DNA from 2 places in the Massilia sp. 05N420 genome. Region 1 is predicted to be linked to the other one. Evidence: predicted binding sites of a transcription regulator. Region 1 holds the regulator's gene; the other holds the start of a gene.
What was found. The regulator LexA, encoded in region 1, represses DNA repair genes until DNA is damaged. The targets are predictions, from matches to a motif close to ACTGTATNNNNATACAGT.
Positions count from the first base shown of each region.

Region 2: AC1DIX_RS04120 (DNA topoisomerase IV subunit B) is a predicted target of LexA. The motif match lies at 4,847-4,864, and genes of this name have one in related genera.

Region 1 is NZ_JBFTMX010000042.1:58,929-66,105, forward strand. It holds gene rpsR (30S ribosomal protein S18) at 1-229, opposite strand, end outside; gene priB (primosomal replication protein N) at 249-533, opposite strand; gene rpsF (30S ribosomal protein S6) at 567-950, opposite strand; gene lexA (transcriptional repressor LexA) at 1,234-1,875, shown strand; gene AC1DIX_RS22405 (tetratricopeptide repeat protein) at 1,981-2,745, opposite strand; gene AC1DIX_RS22410 (tetratricopeptide repeat protein) at 2,820-3,629, opposite strand; gene AC1DIX_RS22415 (tetratricopeptide repeat protein) at 3,650-4,453, opposite strand; gene AC1DIX_RS22420 (cystathionine gamma-synthase family protein) at 4,536-5,777, opposite strand; gene purF (amidophosphoribosyltransferase) at 5,836-7,177, opposite strand, start outside.
Region 2 is NZ_JBFTMX010000005.1:23,383-30,559, forward strand. It holds gene AC1DIX_RS04075 (CPBP family glutamic-type intramembrane protease) at 1-340, opposite strand, end outside; gene AC1DIX_RS04080 (hypothetical protein) at 350-709, opposite strand; gene AC1DIX_RS04085 (SRPBCC family protein) at 799-1,245, shown strand; gene AC1DIX_RS04090 (VOC family protein) at 1,297-1,701, shown strand; gene AC1DIX_RS04095 (antibiotic biosynthesis monooxygenase family protein) at 1,826-2,170, opposite strand; gene AC1DIX_RS04100 (NIPSNAP family protein) at 2,167-2,496, opposite strand; gene AC1DIX_RS04105 (ArsR/SmtB family transcription factor) at 2,575-3,252, shown strand; gene AC1DIX_RS04110 (hypothetical protein) at 3,265-3,624, opposite strand; gene AC1DIX_RS04115 (gamma-glutamyl-gamma-aminobutyrate hydrolase family protein) at 3,800-4,753, opposite strand; gene AC1DIX_RS04120 (DNA topoisomerase IV subunit B) at 4,994-6,994, shown strand; gene parC (DNA topoisomerase IV subunit A) at 7,052-7,177, shown strand, end outside.

The DNA of each region.
Region 1 (7,177 bases):
TGTCCACTTGGCGCTGGTAGTGCGCCTTGGTACCGGTCAGGCGTGCCGGCATGATCTTGCCGTTTTCCTGGACGAAATCCTTCAGGGTGTCGACGTCTTTGTAGTCAACCTGTTCCACGCCTGCAGCGGTGAAGCGGCAGAACTTCTTGCGCTTGAACAGCGGGTTCTGCTGTTTACGCTTCAGTTTTTCCTTGGCTTTGTTTTTGTCGAACTTTTTACCGAATGCCATTTTAGGCTCCTGTATCTATCTAAATGAAATCAATGATGTGAAACACCAGGGCTTTGCTGTTGCGGTTCTTCCTGGCCATGAACCCTCGAAACTCGTAGACGGCACCGAGTTCGGCGTCGGCAAATCGCTTCGAAACATCGCCCGCGGCCAGCGCGGTGATCTCGAATTCGACCTGCCTGGCAATCCCTGCTTCCACCTGCTGCGATCCATGTTGCAGGATGCCGCTGACGATGGGGATACCGGCCGGGGTGTAGCGCAGGGCATCGCGTTCCGCGATGCTTGCGACCAGCAACAGCTCGTTCACTGCCCTTGCGCGCTTCTTTCTTAAGATTAAGAATTAAGCGGCTGCGGCCGGAGCAGCTGCCTGCTCGGCGCGATGGCTCTTGGCTGCGTCTTCGCGCTGCACCGATTTCATCATCGGCGACGGCGCGGTTTCGGCCTTCTTCATCTTGACGGTCAGGTGACGCAGCACGGCATCATTGAATTTGAATGCGGTTTCCAGCTCGACCAGGGTCTCGTTGTCGCACTCGATGTTCATGCAGATGTAGTGTGCCTTCGGCAGCTTCTGGATCTGGTAAGCCATTTGACGGCGGCCCCAGTCTTCGACGCGGTGGATGTTACCGCCGCGCGAGGTGACCGTGGTCTTGTAGCGCTCGATCATCGCCGGAACCTGCTCGCTCTGGTCCGGGTGGACGATAAACACGATTTCATAATGACGCATGCAACACTCCTTAAGGACGTTTAAACAAATGCCCACCTCGGCGTCAAGACGAGTGTGGGAAGGGAAAGCCCGACATTATAACCGCAAAAACGTCAAGAGCTCAATCGCCATTTCGAGGCCGCGTTGGCGGCCCGGCTTGCCTACCGAGCATCGGCTGTGCCCGGCAGGCAAAAAAAACCGGCAAATCGCACGGATTCCCCTTGCGCCCGGCGCAATACTGTACAAAAATACAGGGTATCGGGTTCGCCCCGCACTACCGCTCACCTACGAATTAATCTTTGACATGCTCAAGCTCACCGCACGGCAAGAACAGATCCTCAACCTGATCAAGGAAGCGATCGACAACACCGGTTTCCCGCCGACCCGCGCCGAAATCGCGCAGGAGCTGGGCTTCCGCTCGGCCAATGCGGCCGAGGAACACCTGCAGGCCCTGGCGCGCAAGGGCGCGATCGAAATCTCCCCCGGCACCTCGCGCGGCATCCGCCTGGTCGGCGCCGCAGCCGAACCCGCTCCGGTACCGGCAGTCCCGGCTGCCCTGCTGATGTCGCTGCCGCTGGTCGGCCGCGTCGCCGCCGGTTCGCCGATCCTGGCCCAGGAACATGTCGAGGCCACCTACTCGGTCGACCCGGCCATGTTTTCGAGCAAGCCCGACTTCCTGCTGAAGGTCAAGGGCTGGTCGATGCGCGACGCCGGCATCTGCGACGGCGACTTCCTGGCCGTCAAGAAAGTGGATTCGGCAAAGAACGGCCAGATCGTAGTCGCCCGCATCGGCGACGAAGTCACCGTCAAGCGCTACCGCAAGAGCGGCGGCACCATCGAACTGCTGCCGGAAAACCCGGACTTCTCCGTCATCACGGTCGATCCGCACACCGACGAGTTCGCGCTCGAAGGACTGGCCGTCGGCCTGCTGCGCTCTTGGCACTGAGCTGGCACTAAGCCGGCACCGAGCCGGCACTAATTTTTGCCACTTGGCAAAATAAACGCCCCGCCCGGCTTGCGCCTGCGGGGCGTTTCTCATTCGGCGGACGGCTTACTTCGTGCCTGCGCCGTTATAGTTGTTCTTGCGCGCTTCCAGGTCCTTCTCGCGTTCGGGCGTCGGCCCGCTCTTGACGATCTCGTTGTGCTGGCTGACATAGGCGTCGGTGGCGTCGCGCCAGACCGTGAAGTCGGCCACGACCATCTTGGCGCTGATCCTGGCGTCTTCCGACAGCCCCTCCTGCACCGCGTCCAGGTGCTTGCTTGCCGTCTCGTATTCGGCCTTGGTCATCAGTTTACGGACGTCCTCGGGAATACGCTTGCTCAGCGGGGTGACCGCATTCAGGTGCTCGGCATAGCGGTTGTAGCAATCCTGCCAGGTCTTCATCTTCGCGCTGTAGCGGTCGATCTCCTCGGTCTGGCGCGACACCGCCGGGAAGCGCGGCGCCGGGCAGCGGTACTCGTCGGTACGGACATCCGAGCCGTCGTATTTCGTCATCCAGTAGTCGATGTCGGCGCGGCGGAGCTCGCGCTGCTTCATCATCTCGAGCGAGGCGATGGCGACGGCATTGCCTTTGGCCGCCGCCTTGCGGAACCAGGCGGTGGCCTTGTCCATGTCGATGGCGCCGGCTTCGCCGTAAAAATACATTTCGCCCAGGTGCTGCTGGGCCGTGACGTTGCCGGCATTGGCCAGCCTGGTGTACTTCTGCAGGGCTTCTGGATAGGCCTTCTTGGCGAACAGGGCGTCGGCATCGGCCAGCTCGTCGGCACGGACGGTGCCGGCCGCCAGCAATGCGACGCATAACAGGAGAGTCTTCATGGAAAAGAGCTGTGAAGCAGGGCTGTGAAAAAGAAATTTATCATACCCCCACAGCCCTGCCAGCTCAACAATCCTTACTTGTTGCCGCCCCACGAGCGCTGCGGACGCGGCGCCTGCTCCCCCATTTTACGCAGGTAGGAATCATTGGCTTCCCGTGCGTGCTGTTGCTCGTCGTTATGGCGGCGCTTGTCGTCCTCGGTCCTGGCGTTCGCCTCGTTGACAAACTTTTCGGTGGCCGCGTACCAGGCGTCACGGTCGCCGGCAAAGGCCAGCGCCTCGGCCTGGCGGCGCATGGCGGCGCCCGTCAGGGCATCGTTGACGCGGCCGGCCGCCTGCTCGGCCTCACGCGGACTCATCAACTTGAAGACGTCGGGCGGGATACGTTTGCCGCCTTGCGGCGCCTGCTTCACGTTGGCGACGAAATCGTTGTGGCAGGTTTCCCACTGGGCGATCTCGGCCTGGATGCGGTTGATTTCCTCATTGGTCCTGGAGACCACCGGAAGCTTCGGTATCGGGCAGGCAAACTTGCCCGATACCAGCTCCTCGCCCTTGTAGCCGCCGGTCCAGTAAGCCAGGTCGGCGGCGCGCTCCTCGCGCTGCTTCAGGATCGCCAAGGTCTCCTTCGCGCCGCCATGCCCGCCGGTGGCGGCCTTCTGCAGCCAGGCCTGCGACTTGCCCAGGTCGGGCGCGGTGCCGTTGCCATGCCAGTACATCTCGCCCAGGCGGAACTGCGCTTCGGCATTGCCGGCGTTCGCCAGCTTCGTCAAGATCGGCAAGGCCTTGTCGTATTCCTTCGCGCGCAAGGACTTTTCGGCATCGCCCAGATCGTCGGCCCGCGCCATCCCGGCGGCCAGCATCAGCACCGCAAATGCAAGTCGTTTCATCGTCGCTCCCGATACAAGCCTTATTTGCCGGTCGACGCGGGCTGGGCGAAGGTCGCGCCCTGCGTGACCCTGCGGTTGTATTCGTTGCTGGCATCGGCCGCGCGCCGGTTCTCGACGTCGAGCTGGCGCTTGTTCGCCTCGCTCTTGGCATTCGATTCCGCCACGAAGGACTGGGTTGCCGTGTACCAGGCGTCGCGCTCCGAGGTGAAATTCAGCGCCTCGGCCTGGCGGCGGCTGATCACGGCCACCGTGACGTCATCGATGCGGGAGGCGGCCTGCTCGGCTTCGTGCGGGCTCATCAGCTTGAGGATGTCGGCCGGGATGCGCTTGACGCCCGGCGGCGCCTGGTTCACGCCGGCCACGAAGTCGTTGTAGCAGGTTTCCCATTGCGCGATCGCGGTGCTGACCCGGTTGATGTCCTCATTGGTCTTCGACACCTGCGGGATCTTCGGCATCGGGCAGGCGTACTTGCCCGTCACCAGGTCATCGCCCTTGTAGCCGGTCCAGTAAGCCAGGTCGCCGGCACGCTGTTCGCGCTCCTTGAGGACCGCCAGCGACTCCTTCGCGCCGCCATGGCCGGACGCTGCGGCCTTCTGCAGCCAGTCCTGCGACTTGCCCATGTCGACCGCGGTGCCGTCGCCATACCAGTACATTTCGCCCAGGCGGAACTGCGCTTCGGCATTGCCGGCGTTCGCCAGCTTCGTGTAGATCGGCAAGGCCTTGCCGTATTCCTTGGCGCGCAAGGCTTTTTCGGCATCGCCGAGATCGTCGGCCCAGGCCATCCCGGCGGCCAGCATCAGCACCGCAAATGCAAGTCGTTTCATCGTCTCTCTCCACATGATTGGTGAGAGCGATCATAGACTTGCCTTTGTTTTATGACAATTCGCTATGGATAAAACGCCGTGTTCAGTCGGCCAGCGCGTTGCCGAAGTCGGCCAGCAGGTCCGCCGTATCCTCGATGCCCACCGACACCCGGATCAGGGATTCGGCGATGCCCATGCTGGCGCGGCGCTCCGGCCCCATCTCGAAGAAGATCGTGTGCGCGACCGGGATCACCAGGGTGCGGGTGTCGCCCAGGTTGCTGGCCGGGATCGCGATCTGCAGGCGGTTCAGGTAGTCGAAGCAGTCGATGCCCTCCTTCAGCTCGAAGCTGAACAGCGAGCCGTAGGCACGGAACAGGCTGGTAGCGATGCGGTGCTGCGGGTGCGAAGGCAGGCCCGGGTAGTGGACGGCGGCGACGCGCTGGTCGGCTTCCAGCATCTTCGCCAGCGCCAACGCGTTGGCGCAGGTGCGGTCCATGCGCAGGGCCAGGGTCTCGGCGCCGACGGCGATGTGGTGGGCGGCTTCCGGCGCCAGCGAGGCGCCGAAGTCGCGCAGCGATTTGGCGCGCAGCTGGGCCATGCCCTGGGCCTTGGCCGGCTGCTTGCGGAAGTTCGGCGCGATGTTCGGATAGGCGCTCCAGTCGTACAGGCCGGTGTCCGTCAGGGCGCCGCCCAGCGCCATGCCGTGGCCGCCGATCGACTTGGTCAGCGAATTGACCACCAGGCCGGCGCCGACCGCCTTCGGGCGGAACAGCCAGGGCGTGGTCATGGTGTTGTCGACCACGTAGAGGATGCCCCTGCTACGGCACAGCTCGCCGATGCGCGCGAGATCCGCGATCTGGGTGCGCGGATTGGCGATGGTCTCGACGAACACCAGGCGCGTGTTGGGCTGCAGCGCCGCTTCGACGTTGGCGACGTCGGTGGCATCGACGAAGGAGACCTCGGTGCCCTGCCCCGCCACCGTGTTCCACAGGCTGTTGGTATTCCCGAACAGGAAGCTGGACGAGACCACGTGGTCGCCTTCCTTCAGCAGCGCCTGGGCCAGCGCGCCGATCGCTGCCATGCCGGTGGCGAAGCACAGGGTGGCGACGCCGTCTTCCATCTTGGTGATCTTGTCTTCCAGCGCCGACACCGTCGGGTTGCCCTGGCGGCCGTAGCGGAAGCCCGGTTCCTTGCCCTGGAAGACCGAGGCCAGCTGGCGCGCGTCGCCATAGCCGAAGGCCACCGAGGTGTGGATGGGCTTGTGCAGCGAGCCCTGCTCGATGGTCTTGCGGCGGTCGTTGTGGAGGATGGTGGTGGTGAAGCCGTAGTTGTTCGTGTCGCTCATGATCGTGTCGGTACAAATGAAAACGGGCGCCCGAGGCGCCCGTACGATGATACGTGATTTACTCCGCCGCTACCGGCGGGTTCAGATTCAGCTGGGTCCGCACCAGATCCTCGGACGACTTGCCCGAGCTCTTGTGGCGGTGGTTCTCCAGCCTGTCCAGGTACTCCGGCGAGATGTCGCCGGTGATGTAGACGCCGTCGAAGCAGGACGCCTCGACGCTGGTCAGCGCCGGATTCACGTCCATGATCGATTTCTTCAGCGCCTCGATGTCCTGGTAGACCAGGCGGTCGGCCGTGATCTCGCGGCACACCTCTTCCACGGTGCGGCCGTGGGCGATCAGCTCGTCGCGGGTCGGCATGTCGATGCCGTACACGTTCGGGTACAGCACCGGCGGCGCGGCCGAGGCGAAGAAGACCTTGCGGGCGCCCGCTTCACGCGCCATCTGCACGATCTCGCGGCTGGTGGTGCCGCGCACGATCGAGTCGTCGACCAGCAGCACGTTCTTGTCCTTGAACTCGGAAGCGATCGCGTTCAGCTTCTGGCGCACCGACTTCTTGCGCATGCCCTGGCCCGGCATGATGAAGGTGCGGCCGATGTAGCGGTTCTTGATGAAGCCTTCGCGGTACTCGACGCCCAGTTTCAGCGCCAGCTGGATCGCGGCCGGACGCGATGAGTCCGGGATCGGCATCACGACGTCGATTTCCTCGACCGGGATCTCCTCGCGGATCTTGTCGGCCAGGTATTCGCCCATGCGCAGGCGGGTCGCGTAGACCGAGGCGCCGTCGATGACGGAGTCCGGACGGGCCAGGTAGACGTATTCGAAGGCGCAGGGATTCAGCGACGGGTTCTCGGCGCACTGGCGCGAATGCAGCTGGCTGGCGTCGTCGATGAAGACCGCCTCGCCCGGCGCGATGTCGCGCACGAAGCGGAAGCCCAGGCCCTCGAGCGCCACCGATTCGCTGGCGACCAGGTATTCGGGGCCGTTCTCGGTCTCGTTCACGCCCAGGCAGAGCGGACGGATGCCGAAGGGGTCGCGGAAGGCCAGCAGGCCGTGGCCGGAGATCTGGGCGATCACGGCATAGGCGCCGCGCACGCGCTTGTGCACCATGGCAACCGCCTTGAAGATGGCATCCGGATCCAGCGAGTAGCCGTCGGCGGCGGTCTGGATCTCGTGGGCCAGCACGTTCAGCAGCACTTCCGAATCGGAACCGGTGTTGACGTGGCGGCGGTCGATGCGGAACAGCTCGTCCTTGAGCTGGGCCTGGTTGGTCAGGTTGCCGTTGTGCGCCAGCGTGATGCCGAACGGCGCGTTCACGTAGAACGGCTGCGCCTCCTCTTCGCTGGACGAGCCGGCGGTCGGGTAGCGGCAGTGGCCGATGCCGGAATTACCCATCAGCGAG
Region 2 (7,177 bases), on a different contig from region 1:
GGAACAGCATCTCTTCGCCGATCGCGGCGGCGATGCTGATCCACAGCGGGTTCAGGCCGCCCAGGTCGAGCTTGGCATAGCTCTCGATGGTGCGGGCGCTGGAGGCCGAGTTGGCGGTCATGCGGAACAGCAGCCATGACACGCTGGCGGCGAGCAGCGCCAGCACCTGGCCGACCAGCAGCTGGGTCAGCGGCCCAAGCGGACGGCTGAACAGTTCCAGCGGATGCGGCCGGCCGAACCAGATGATGGGGGCGGCGATCAGGCAGAAGACCAGGCAGGTCAGCAATTGGGAAGCGAGGCGGATCGGGGCGCGCGGTGCGGTCTGTGGAGCTTGGGTCATCCCGCCATTCTATCCCAGCGTACCGGGCCGCCTTTCAAGGGCGTCCGGCAAGGCCGCATACCAGTCCGCGTATGGCGTGTTCGCCACCATCCTGCGATTGAAATCCGGCGCGCCGTCCGTCCACCACACCGGTCCGCGTTCGCCCAGTGCGCGCTTGGCTTCGTCGACGTCGCGGCGGGCGCCGCGTTCGGCCGCCACGTCGCCGACCTTCTTCGCGACGCCGACCTGGCGGCGCGCCTTCATCAGCCTGTCGACCCATTCCTGCCTGAGTTCCGGCGCCAGCGCAGGATTGCTCGTGCGCCAAAGCCGGCCATCGACGACGAAATAACGTCCATCCGGCGTCACGGGATATTGTCGGGAGCTGGACATGGACTTACTCTAGCATGTCGAATCTGCCGGGCCTCGTTCGTCGTACCATCGGAGGGATGTCCTCTGCCACCAACGATAAGGAAGCTATCATGACCACCAACACCGTCGAGCTGCACCGTGTCCTGAAATCCAGCGCCGACCGCGTCTACCGCGCCTTCACCACCGCCGCCGCCTTCGCCAAATGGCTGCCGCCGCATGGCTTCATCGGCACCGTCCACGAGATGGACGTCCGGGTCGGCGGCCGCTACCGGATGTCCTTCACCAATTTCACTACCGGCCACAGCCATACCTTCGGCGGCGAATACCTGGAACTCGCGCCGGGCCAGCGCCTGCGCTACTCGGCCGAATTCGACGATCCGAACCTGCCTGGCCGGATGCAGACCACGGTGCAGCTGCGCGAAGTGTTCTGCGGCGTCGAGGTCAAGATCCGCCAGGAAGGGATTCCGGCCATGATTCCGGCGGAAGCCTGCTATCTGGGCTGGCAGGAGTCGCTGGAACTGCTGGCGAAGCTGGTCGAGGCCGAGATCAGGGACTGAGCCGACGGGCCGCGCTATGATGTGGGCCTTCGCTCATCAAAGGAGACATGCATGCTGAATCACGTGATGCTCGGGTCGAACGACCTGGAACGCTCGAAACGCTTCTACGATGCCGTGCTCGGCACGCTCGGTGCCGGCGAGCCCTTCCGCGACACCGCCGGCAGCGGCCATACGCGGCTCTTCTACCGCCACAACGGCAGCACCTTCTGCATTACCGAGCCCATCAACGGCGAAGACGCCACCTTTGCCAACGGCGGCACCATCGGCTTCAAATGCGATTCGCCGGAACAGGTGCAGAAGTTCCATGACACCGCGGTCGCGCAGGGCGGCACCTCGATCGAAGAGCCGCCGGGCTTGCGCGAAGGCAGCATCGGGAAGATGTATCTCGCTTACGTCCGCGATCCCGACGGCCACAAGCTCTGCGCCATCTATCGTCCTAAGAACCTTTCCCGGTAGGCGGGGGGAAGCTCATGACGATGCATTGCAAGTGCGGGCAAGGCGCGAGGAGGCCGCATGGCGAGCCATGCAACGACGAGCAACGCAGCACCCGCTTGCCAGGCGCGTCAGGAGCGACTCCGGCCTACTGGGATAGGTTCCAGGTAAGCGACGGCGCCTGCTCGCGGTCGTGCAGGCCATAGTCGCGCACGACCTCGGCCACGCGCAGGCGGTAGCCGCGGAACACGCCCTGCCGCCCGCGCGCCTGCGCTTCCCGGTGCGCGGCCTGGGTGCGCCAGCGCCGCACCGCCTCCTCGTCGCGCCAGAACGACAGAGACAGTAGCCTGCCCGGCCGGCTCAGGGATTCGAAGCGCTCGACGGAGATGAAGCCGTCGATGGCCTCCAGTTCGGCGCGCAGCGCGGCTGCGGTACCGAGATATTCCTGGCGGTGCGCCGGGTCCGGATCGACTTCGAAGATCACGGCGATCATCGCTGCGGCTCCGACTGGAAAGTGCCTTCCACCAGTTCAGTGAAACTGCGTTCCTCGCGCAGGATGAATCTGCTTTCGCGCGCGAAAGTGAAGTTGGCACACGCTTCCTCGTCCTGCCTCAGGCGAGCGCGGTAGGCCTCGTAGGCGGCCAGGCTGTCGAAGCCGACCAGGCCCCAAGCCTCGTAATTCGTGCCCTCGTGCGGCAGGAAGTAGCCGAGCAGGCGTCCGCCCAGCCGAGGAATGATGCGGCCCCAGTTTTCCGCGTAGCGGCGGAAGGCCTCTTTCTGGATGGGGTCGATTTCGTAACGGATGAAGCAGGTAATCATGGTGATGTGGACTCCTTGTGATGGACAGGGCCACTCTAGTCCTTTGCCATCCCCCGATGCTTCGGTTAGCATCGAAGCATGAGGGACGGACCGAACATCACGAATATCGCCGCCATGATCGGCGACCATGCGCGCGCCGAAGTGCTCACCGTTCTGATGAGCGGCATGGCGCTGACCGCGACCGAACTGGCGGACGCCGCCGGCGTCACGCGCCAGACCATCAGCGGCCACCTGGCCAAGCTGCAGGATGCCGGCCTGCTGTCCGTCGAGGCGCAGGGCCGGCACCGCTACTTCCGCATCGCCGATGCCGAGGTCGCGCAATTGCTGGAATCACTGATGGGCGTGGCCTTCGGCACCGGCGCCGTGCGGATGCGCTCCAGTCCGCGCGAGCCGGCGCTGCGCAAGGCCAGGGTTTGCTACGACCACCTGGCCGGCGAGCTGGGCGTGCTGATCTACGAGCACCTGGCGCAGCGCGGCGCTTTTTCTCTCGGCGCCGATGGCATCAATCTGACCGATGCGGGCCGCGGCGCGGTGCGCGCCCTCGGCATCGATCTCGACAGGCTGCCGGCATCGCGCCGGCCCTTCTGCCGCACCTGCCTGGACTGGAGCGAGCGCCGCCATCACCTGGCCGGCCAGCTCGGCACGCTACTCCTCGACCGTTTCCAGCAACTGGGCTGGGCCGGGCGCGTGCCGGACTCGCGCGTGCTGGCTTTCACGCCGGACGGCGAAGCGGCCTTGCGCACCTGGCTGGACTGAACTCCCGCCGGCTCAGGTGGCCAGCGCCGGGGTCTTGAACATCCCCGGACGCAGGATGCGCGACAACAGCGGCCGCCTGGCTGGCGCCGGCATGCGGCTGTCGACCAGGTCTTCCCACTTCACGCGCAGCTGCTCGCAGGTGGCGCGCAGCACCGGCTCGGCGTCCGGCAGGCGCGCCAGGGCATCGAGGTGGCGCTCGATCACGGCAGCCAGTTTGACGCAGGGACCTTCGTCGTCGGGATTGCGCGGGTCGCGCTTGGCGCTGCGGATCGTGTACTGCGACATCAGGTGCAGCAGGGCCGCGATCAAGAGGGCGTGGCGGGTGCTGGGGGTGCCGGATGCGGGGGTGTCGTCCAAAAAATCGTCGTCCATTGGGCCTCCTTGTTTTCATGAGAATGATTCTCATTTAGATTATGGAGGCAGTTTGATGGCTGTGCAAGCGAAATACCTCGTTGCCGCGCATGATCTCGTCGTCCCCGCGAAGGCGGGGACGACGGTAACAATAGCGGGAACGACGGTGGTCAATCGCAGGGACGACGGTAGTTATTTAAAGCCGCGTCTCGCGCGCAGCCCGCAAAAACTCATCCAGCACCGGCGTACAATCCAGCAGCTCCGTCCCCTTCGCCCGGTGGAACTCCGGATGCCACTGCAGCCCCATCACAAAGGGTGCGCGCTGGTAGCGGATCGCTTCGACGATCCCGTCCGGGTCCGACATCGCCTCGACGTGGATGTCGCGGCCCAGGTCCTTGACGGCCTGGTGGTGGATGGAATTCACGATCGGGCGCTTCTGGTCGGGGAACATCTTGCCCAGCGAGGAACCGTGCGGGAAGACGATGGCGTGGCGGTGGGCGTCGTAGTCTTCGTGCACGTGGGCCAGGGCATCGGGGACATTGGTGGCGACGTCCTGGTAGAGGGTGCCGCCGAAGGCGACGTTGATCAGCTGGCAACCGCGGCAGATGCCGAGCACCGGCTTGCCGGCGTCGACGAACTCGTGCAGCAGCTCCAGTTCATATACATCGCGCGCGCGGTCGCCGTTCCATTCGGGCCTGGTGGGCGTTTCGGAATAGGTCATCGGCGAGACGTCCGCCCCGCCCTGCAGCACCAGCCCGTCCAGGTGGCGCGCGTAATGGCGCATGGTGATGTTGCTGGGGTGGAGCAAACCACCGGTGTTCACGGTCGGCACCATGAAGACCAGCACATCGCGCGACATCACCCATTGCGCGATCGACTCTTCGAGGTATTGCAGGTTCTTGCTGCGCAGGCCGACGGCGCCCGGTTCCGGATGAAAGATGCGGGCGGAAACGCCGATGCGCAGGGTGCGCCGCATGAAGTCGCGGCTGAAGCGGTCGCTGAGGGCGCGCCAGCGCGAACGCAACACGCGGCCGGCCAGATTCAAGGGTGTATCGCCCTGCCGCAGGTAGCGCGACGCATTTCCAGACGCGCGCCGGTCAGGCACGCGCGGCGCCCCCGCAGTTTCACGGTCTTCATTGTCCTCTGCCATGAACTCACTATAGCCCTGCCATAGGCGCGCACGATTCCCATTTACAGAATCTCACATCCAGCACTTGCAAACTTCGGCGCAACAGGCAAAAATACTGTATTTCCATACAGTGTTGCGTTAGCCACTCTTCCCAAAAAGCGCGTAAGCACCGACACTGGCGCCTTTTGCCGCGTCGTTTGGCGTTCTCATTTCCGCCCGACAAGATAGAATGCGCAGGCATTCGACATACAACTATCCAGCATGGCCACCAAGAAAACTGCAACCGACTACAGCGAATCATCCATCCGGGTCCTGAAGGGACTGGAGCCCGTCAAGCAGCGTCCGGGCATGTACACGCGCACCGAGAACCCGCTGCACATCATCCAGGAAGTGATCGACAACGCCTCGGACGAGGCGCTGGGTGGTCACTGCAAGAACATCGCCGTGACGATGAACACGGACGGCTCGATCACGGTCGAGGACGACGGCCGCGGCATCCCGGTCGGCATCCACCCCGAGGAAGGCGTCTCCACCGTCGAGATCGTGTTTACGCGCCTGCACGCGGGCGGCAAGTTCGACAAGGGTTCGGGCGGCGCTTACGCCTTCTCGGGCGGCCTGCACGGCGTCGGCGTGTCGGTCACCAACGCGCTGTCGAAGCGCCTCGAAATCACCGTCTGGCGCAAGGACGAGCAAGGCAACGGCGTGCACCAGCTGGCCTTCGAGCACGGCGACGTGGTCGAGCCGCTGAGCTCCAACCCGGCCGAGCGCGGCGGCAAGAAGAACGGCACCCGCGTCACCGCCTGGCCGGACGGCAAGTACTTCGACTCCCCGACGATCCCGATGGCCGAGCTGCAGCGCCTGCTGCGTTCGAAGGCCGTGCTGCTGCCGGGCGTCACCGTCACCCTCACCAACGAAAAGACCGGCGATACGCAAACCTGGCGCTACGACGAAGGCCTGCGCGGCTACCTGCTTGAAGCGCTGGCCCAGACCGTGGGCCAGGGCCAGACCGTGATCCCGCTGTTCGAAGGCGCGCAATATGCGGCTGCAGGGGATGAGGGCTTCGCGGAAGGCGAAGGCGCGGCCTGGGTCGTGGCCTGGACCGAGGAAGGCGCCGTGGTGCGCGAATCCTATGTCAACCTGATCCCGACGGTCAGCGGCGGCACCCACGAATCCGGCCTGCGCGACGGCCTGTTCGGCGCAGTGAAGAGCTTCGTCGAGATGCACTCGCTGCTGCCGAAGGGCGTCAAGCTGCTGCCGGAAGACGTGTTCGCGCGCGTCTCGTTCGTGCTGTCGGCGAAGGTGCTGGATCCGCAGTTCCAGGGCCAGACCAAGGAGCGCCTGAACTCGCGCGACGCCGTGAAACTGGTGTCGACCTTCACCCGTCCGCCGCTCGAGCTGTGGCTGAACCAGCACGTCGACTACGGCAAGAAGCTGGCCGAACTGGTCATCAAGCAGGCGCAATCCCGCCTGCGTTCGCTGCAGAAGGTCGAGAAGAAGAAGTCCTCGGGCGTGGCCGTCCTGCCGGGCAAGCTGACCGATTGCGAATCGACCGACATCACCCGCAACGAACTGTTCCTGGTCGAGGGCGATTCCGCGGGCGGCTCGGCCAAGATGGGCCGCGACAAGGAATTCCAGGCCATCCTGCCGCTGCGCGGCAAGGTGCTGAACACCTGGGAGACCGACCGCGACCGCCTGTTCGCCAACAACGAGATCCACGACATCGCGGTGGCGATCGGCGTCGACCCGCACAGCGCGGACGATACGCCGGACCTGTCCGGCCTGCGCTACGGGAAGATCTGCATCCTTTCCGATGCGGACGTCGACGGCTCGCACATCCAGGTGCTGCTGCTCACTTTGTTCTTCAAGCATTTCCCGGCCCTGTTCAAGAACGGCCACGTGTGTGTCGCGCGTCCGCCGCTGTACCGTGTCGACGTGCCGGCGCGCGGCAAGAAGCCGATCCAGAAGCTGTACGCGCTGGACGACGGCGAACTGCTGGCGATCGAGGACAAGCTCAAGAAGGAAGGCCTGAAGGAAGGCGTGTGGAGCATCTCCCGCTTCAAGGGTCTCGGCGAGATGAACGCCGAACAGCTGTGGGAAACCACGATGAACCCGGATACCCGCCGCCTGCTGCCGGTGGCCTTCGGCGACTACAACCTGGCCGAATCGTCGGCGCGCTTCAATATGCTGATGGGTAAAGGCGAAGCCGCCGCCCGCCGCGCATGGCTGGAAGAGCACGGTAACGAGACGGAAGCGGACATTTGATGCGCACGTAATGCGTGGGCACGGCGTGCCCACGCACCGAATACGAATAGATAGAACATGAGCCAAGCAAGCCTCTTCGAACAACAACACGAGCCGGCCGGCATTGATGCCGAAACGCTCACCCTTTCCACTTTCGCCGAGCGCGCCTACCTGGACTACGCGGTCTCGGTCGTCAAGGGCCGC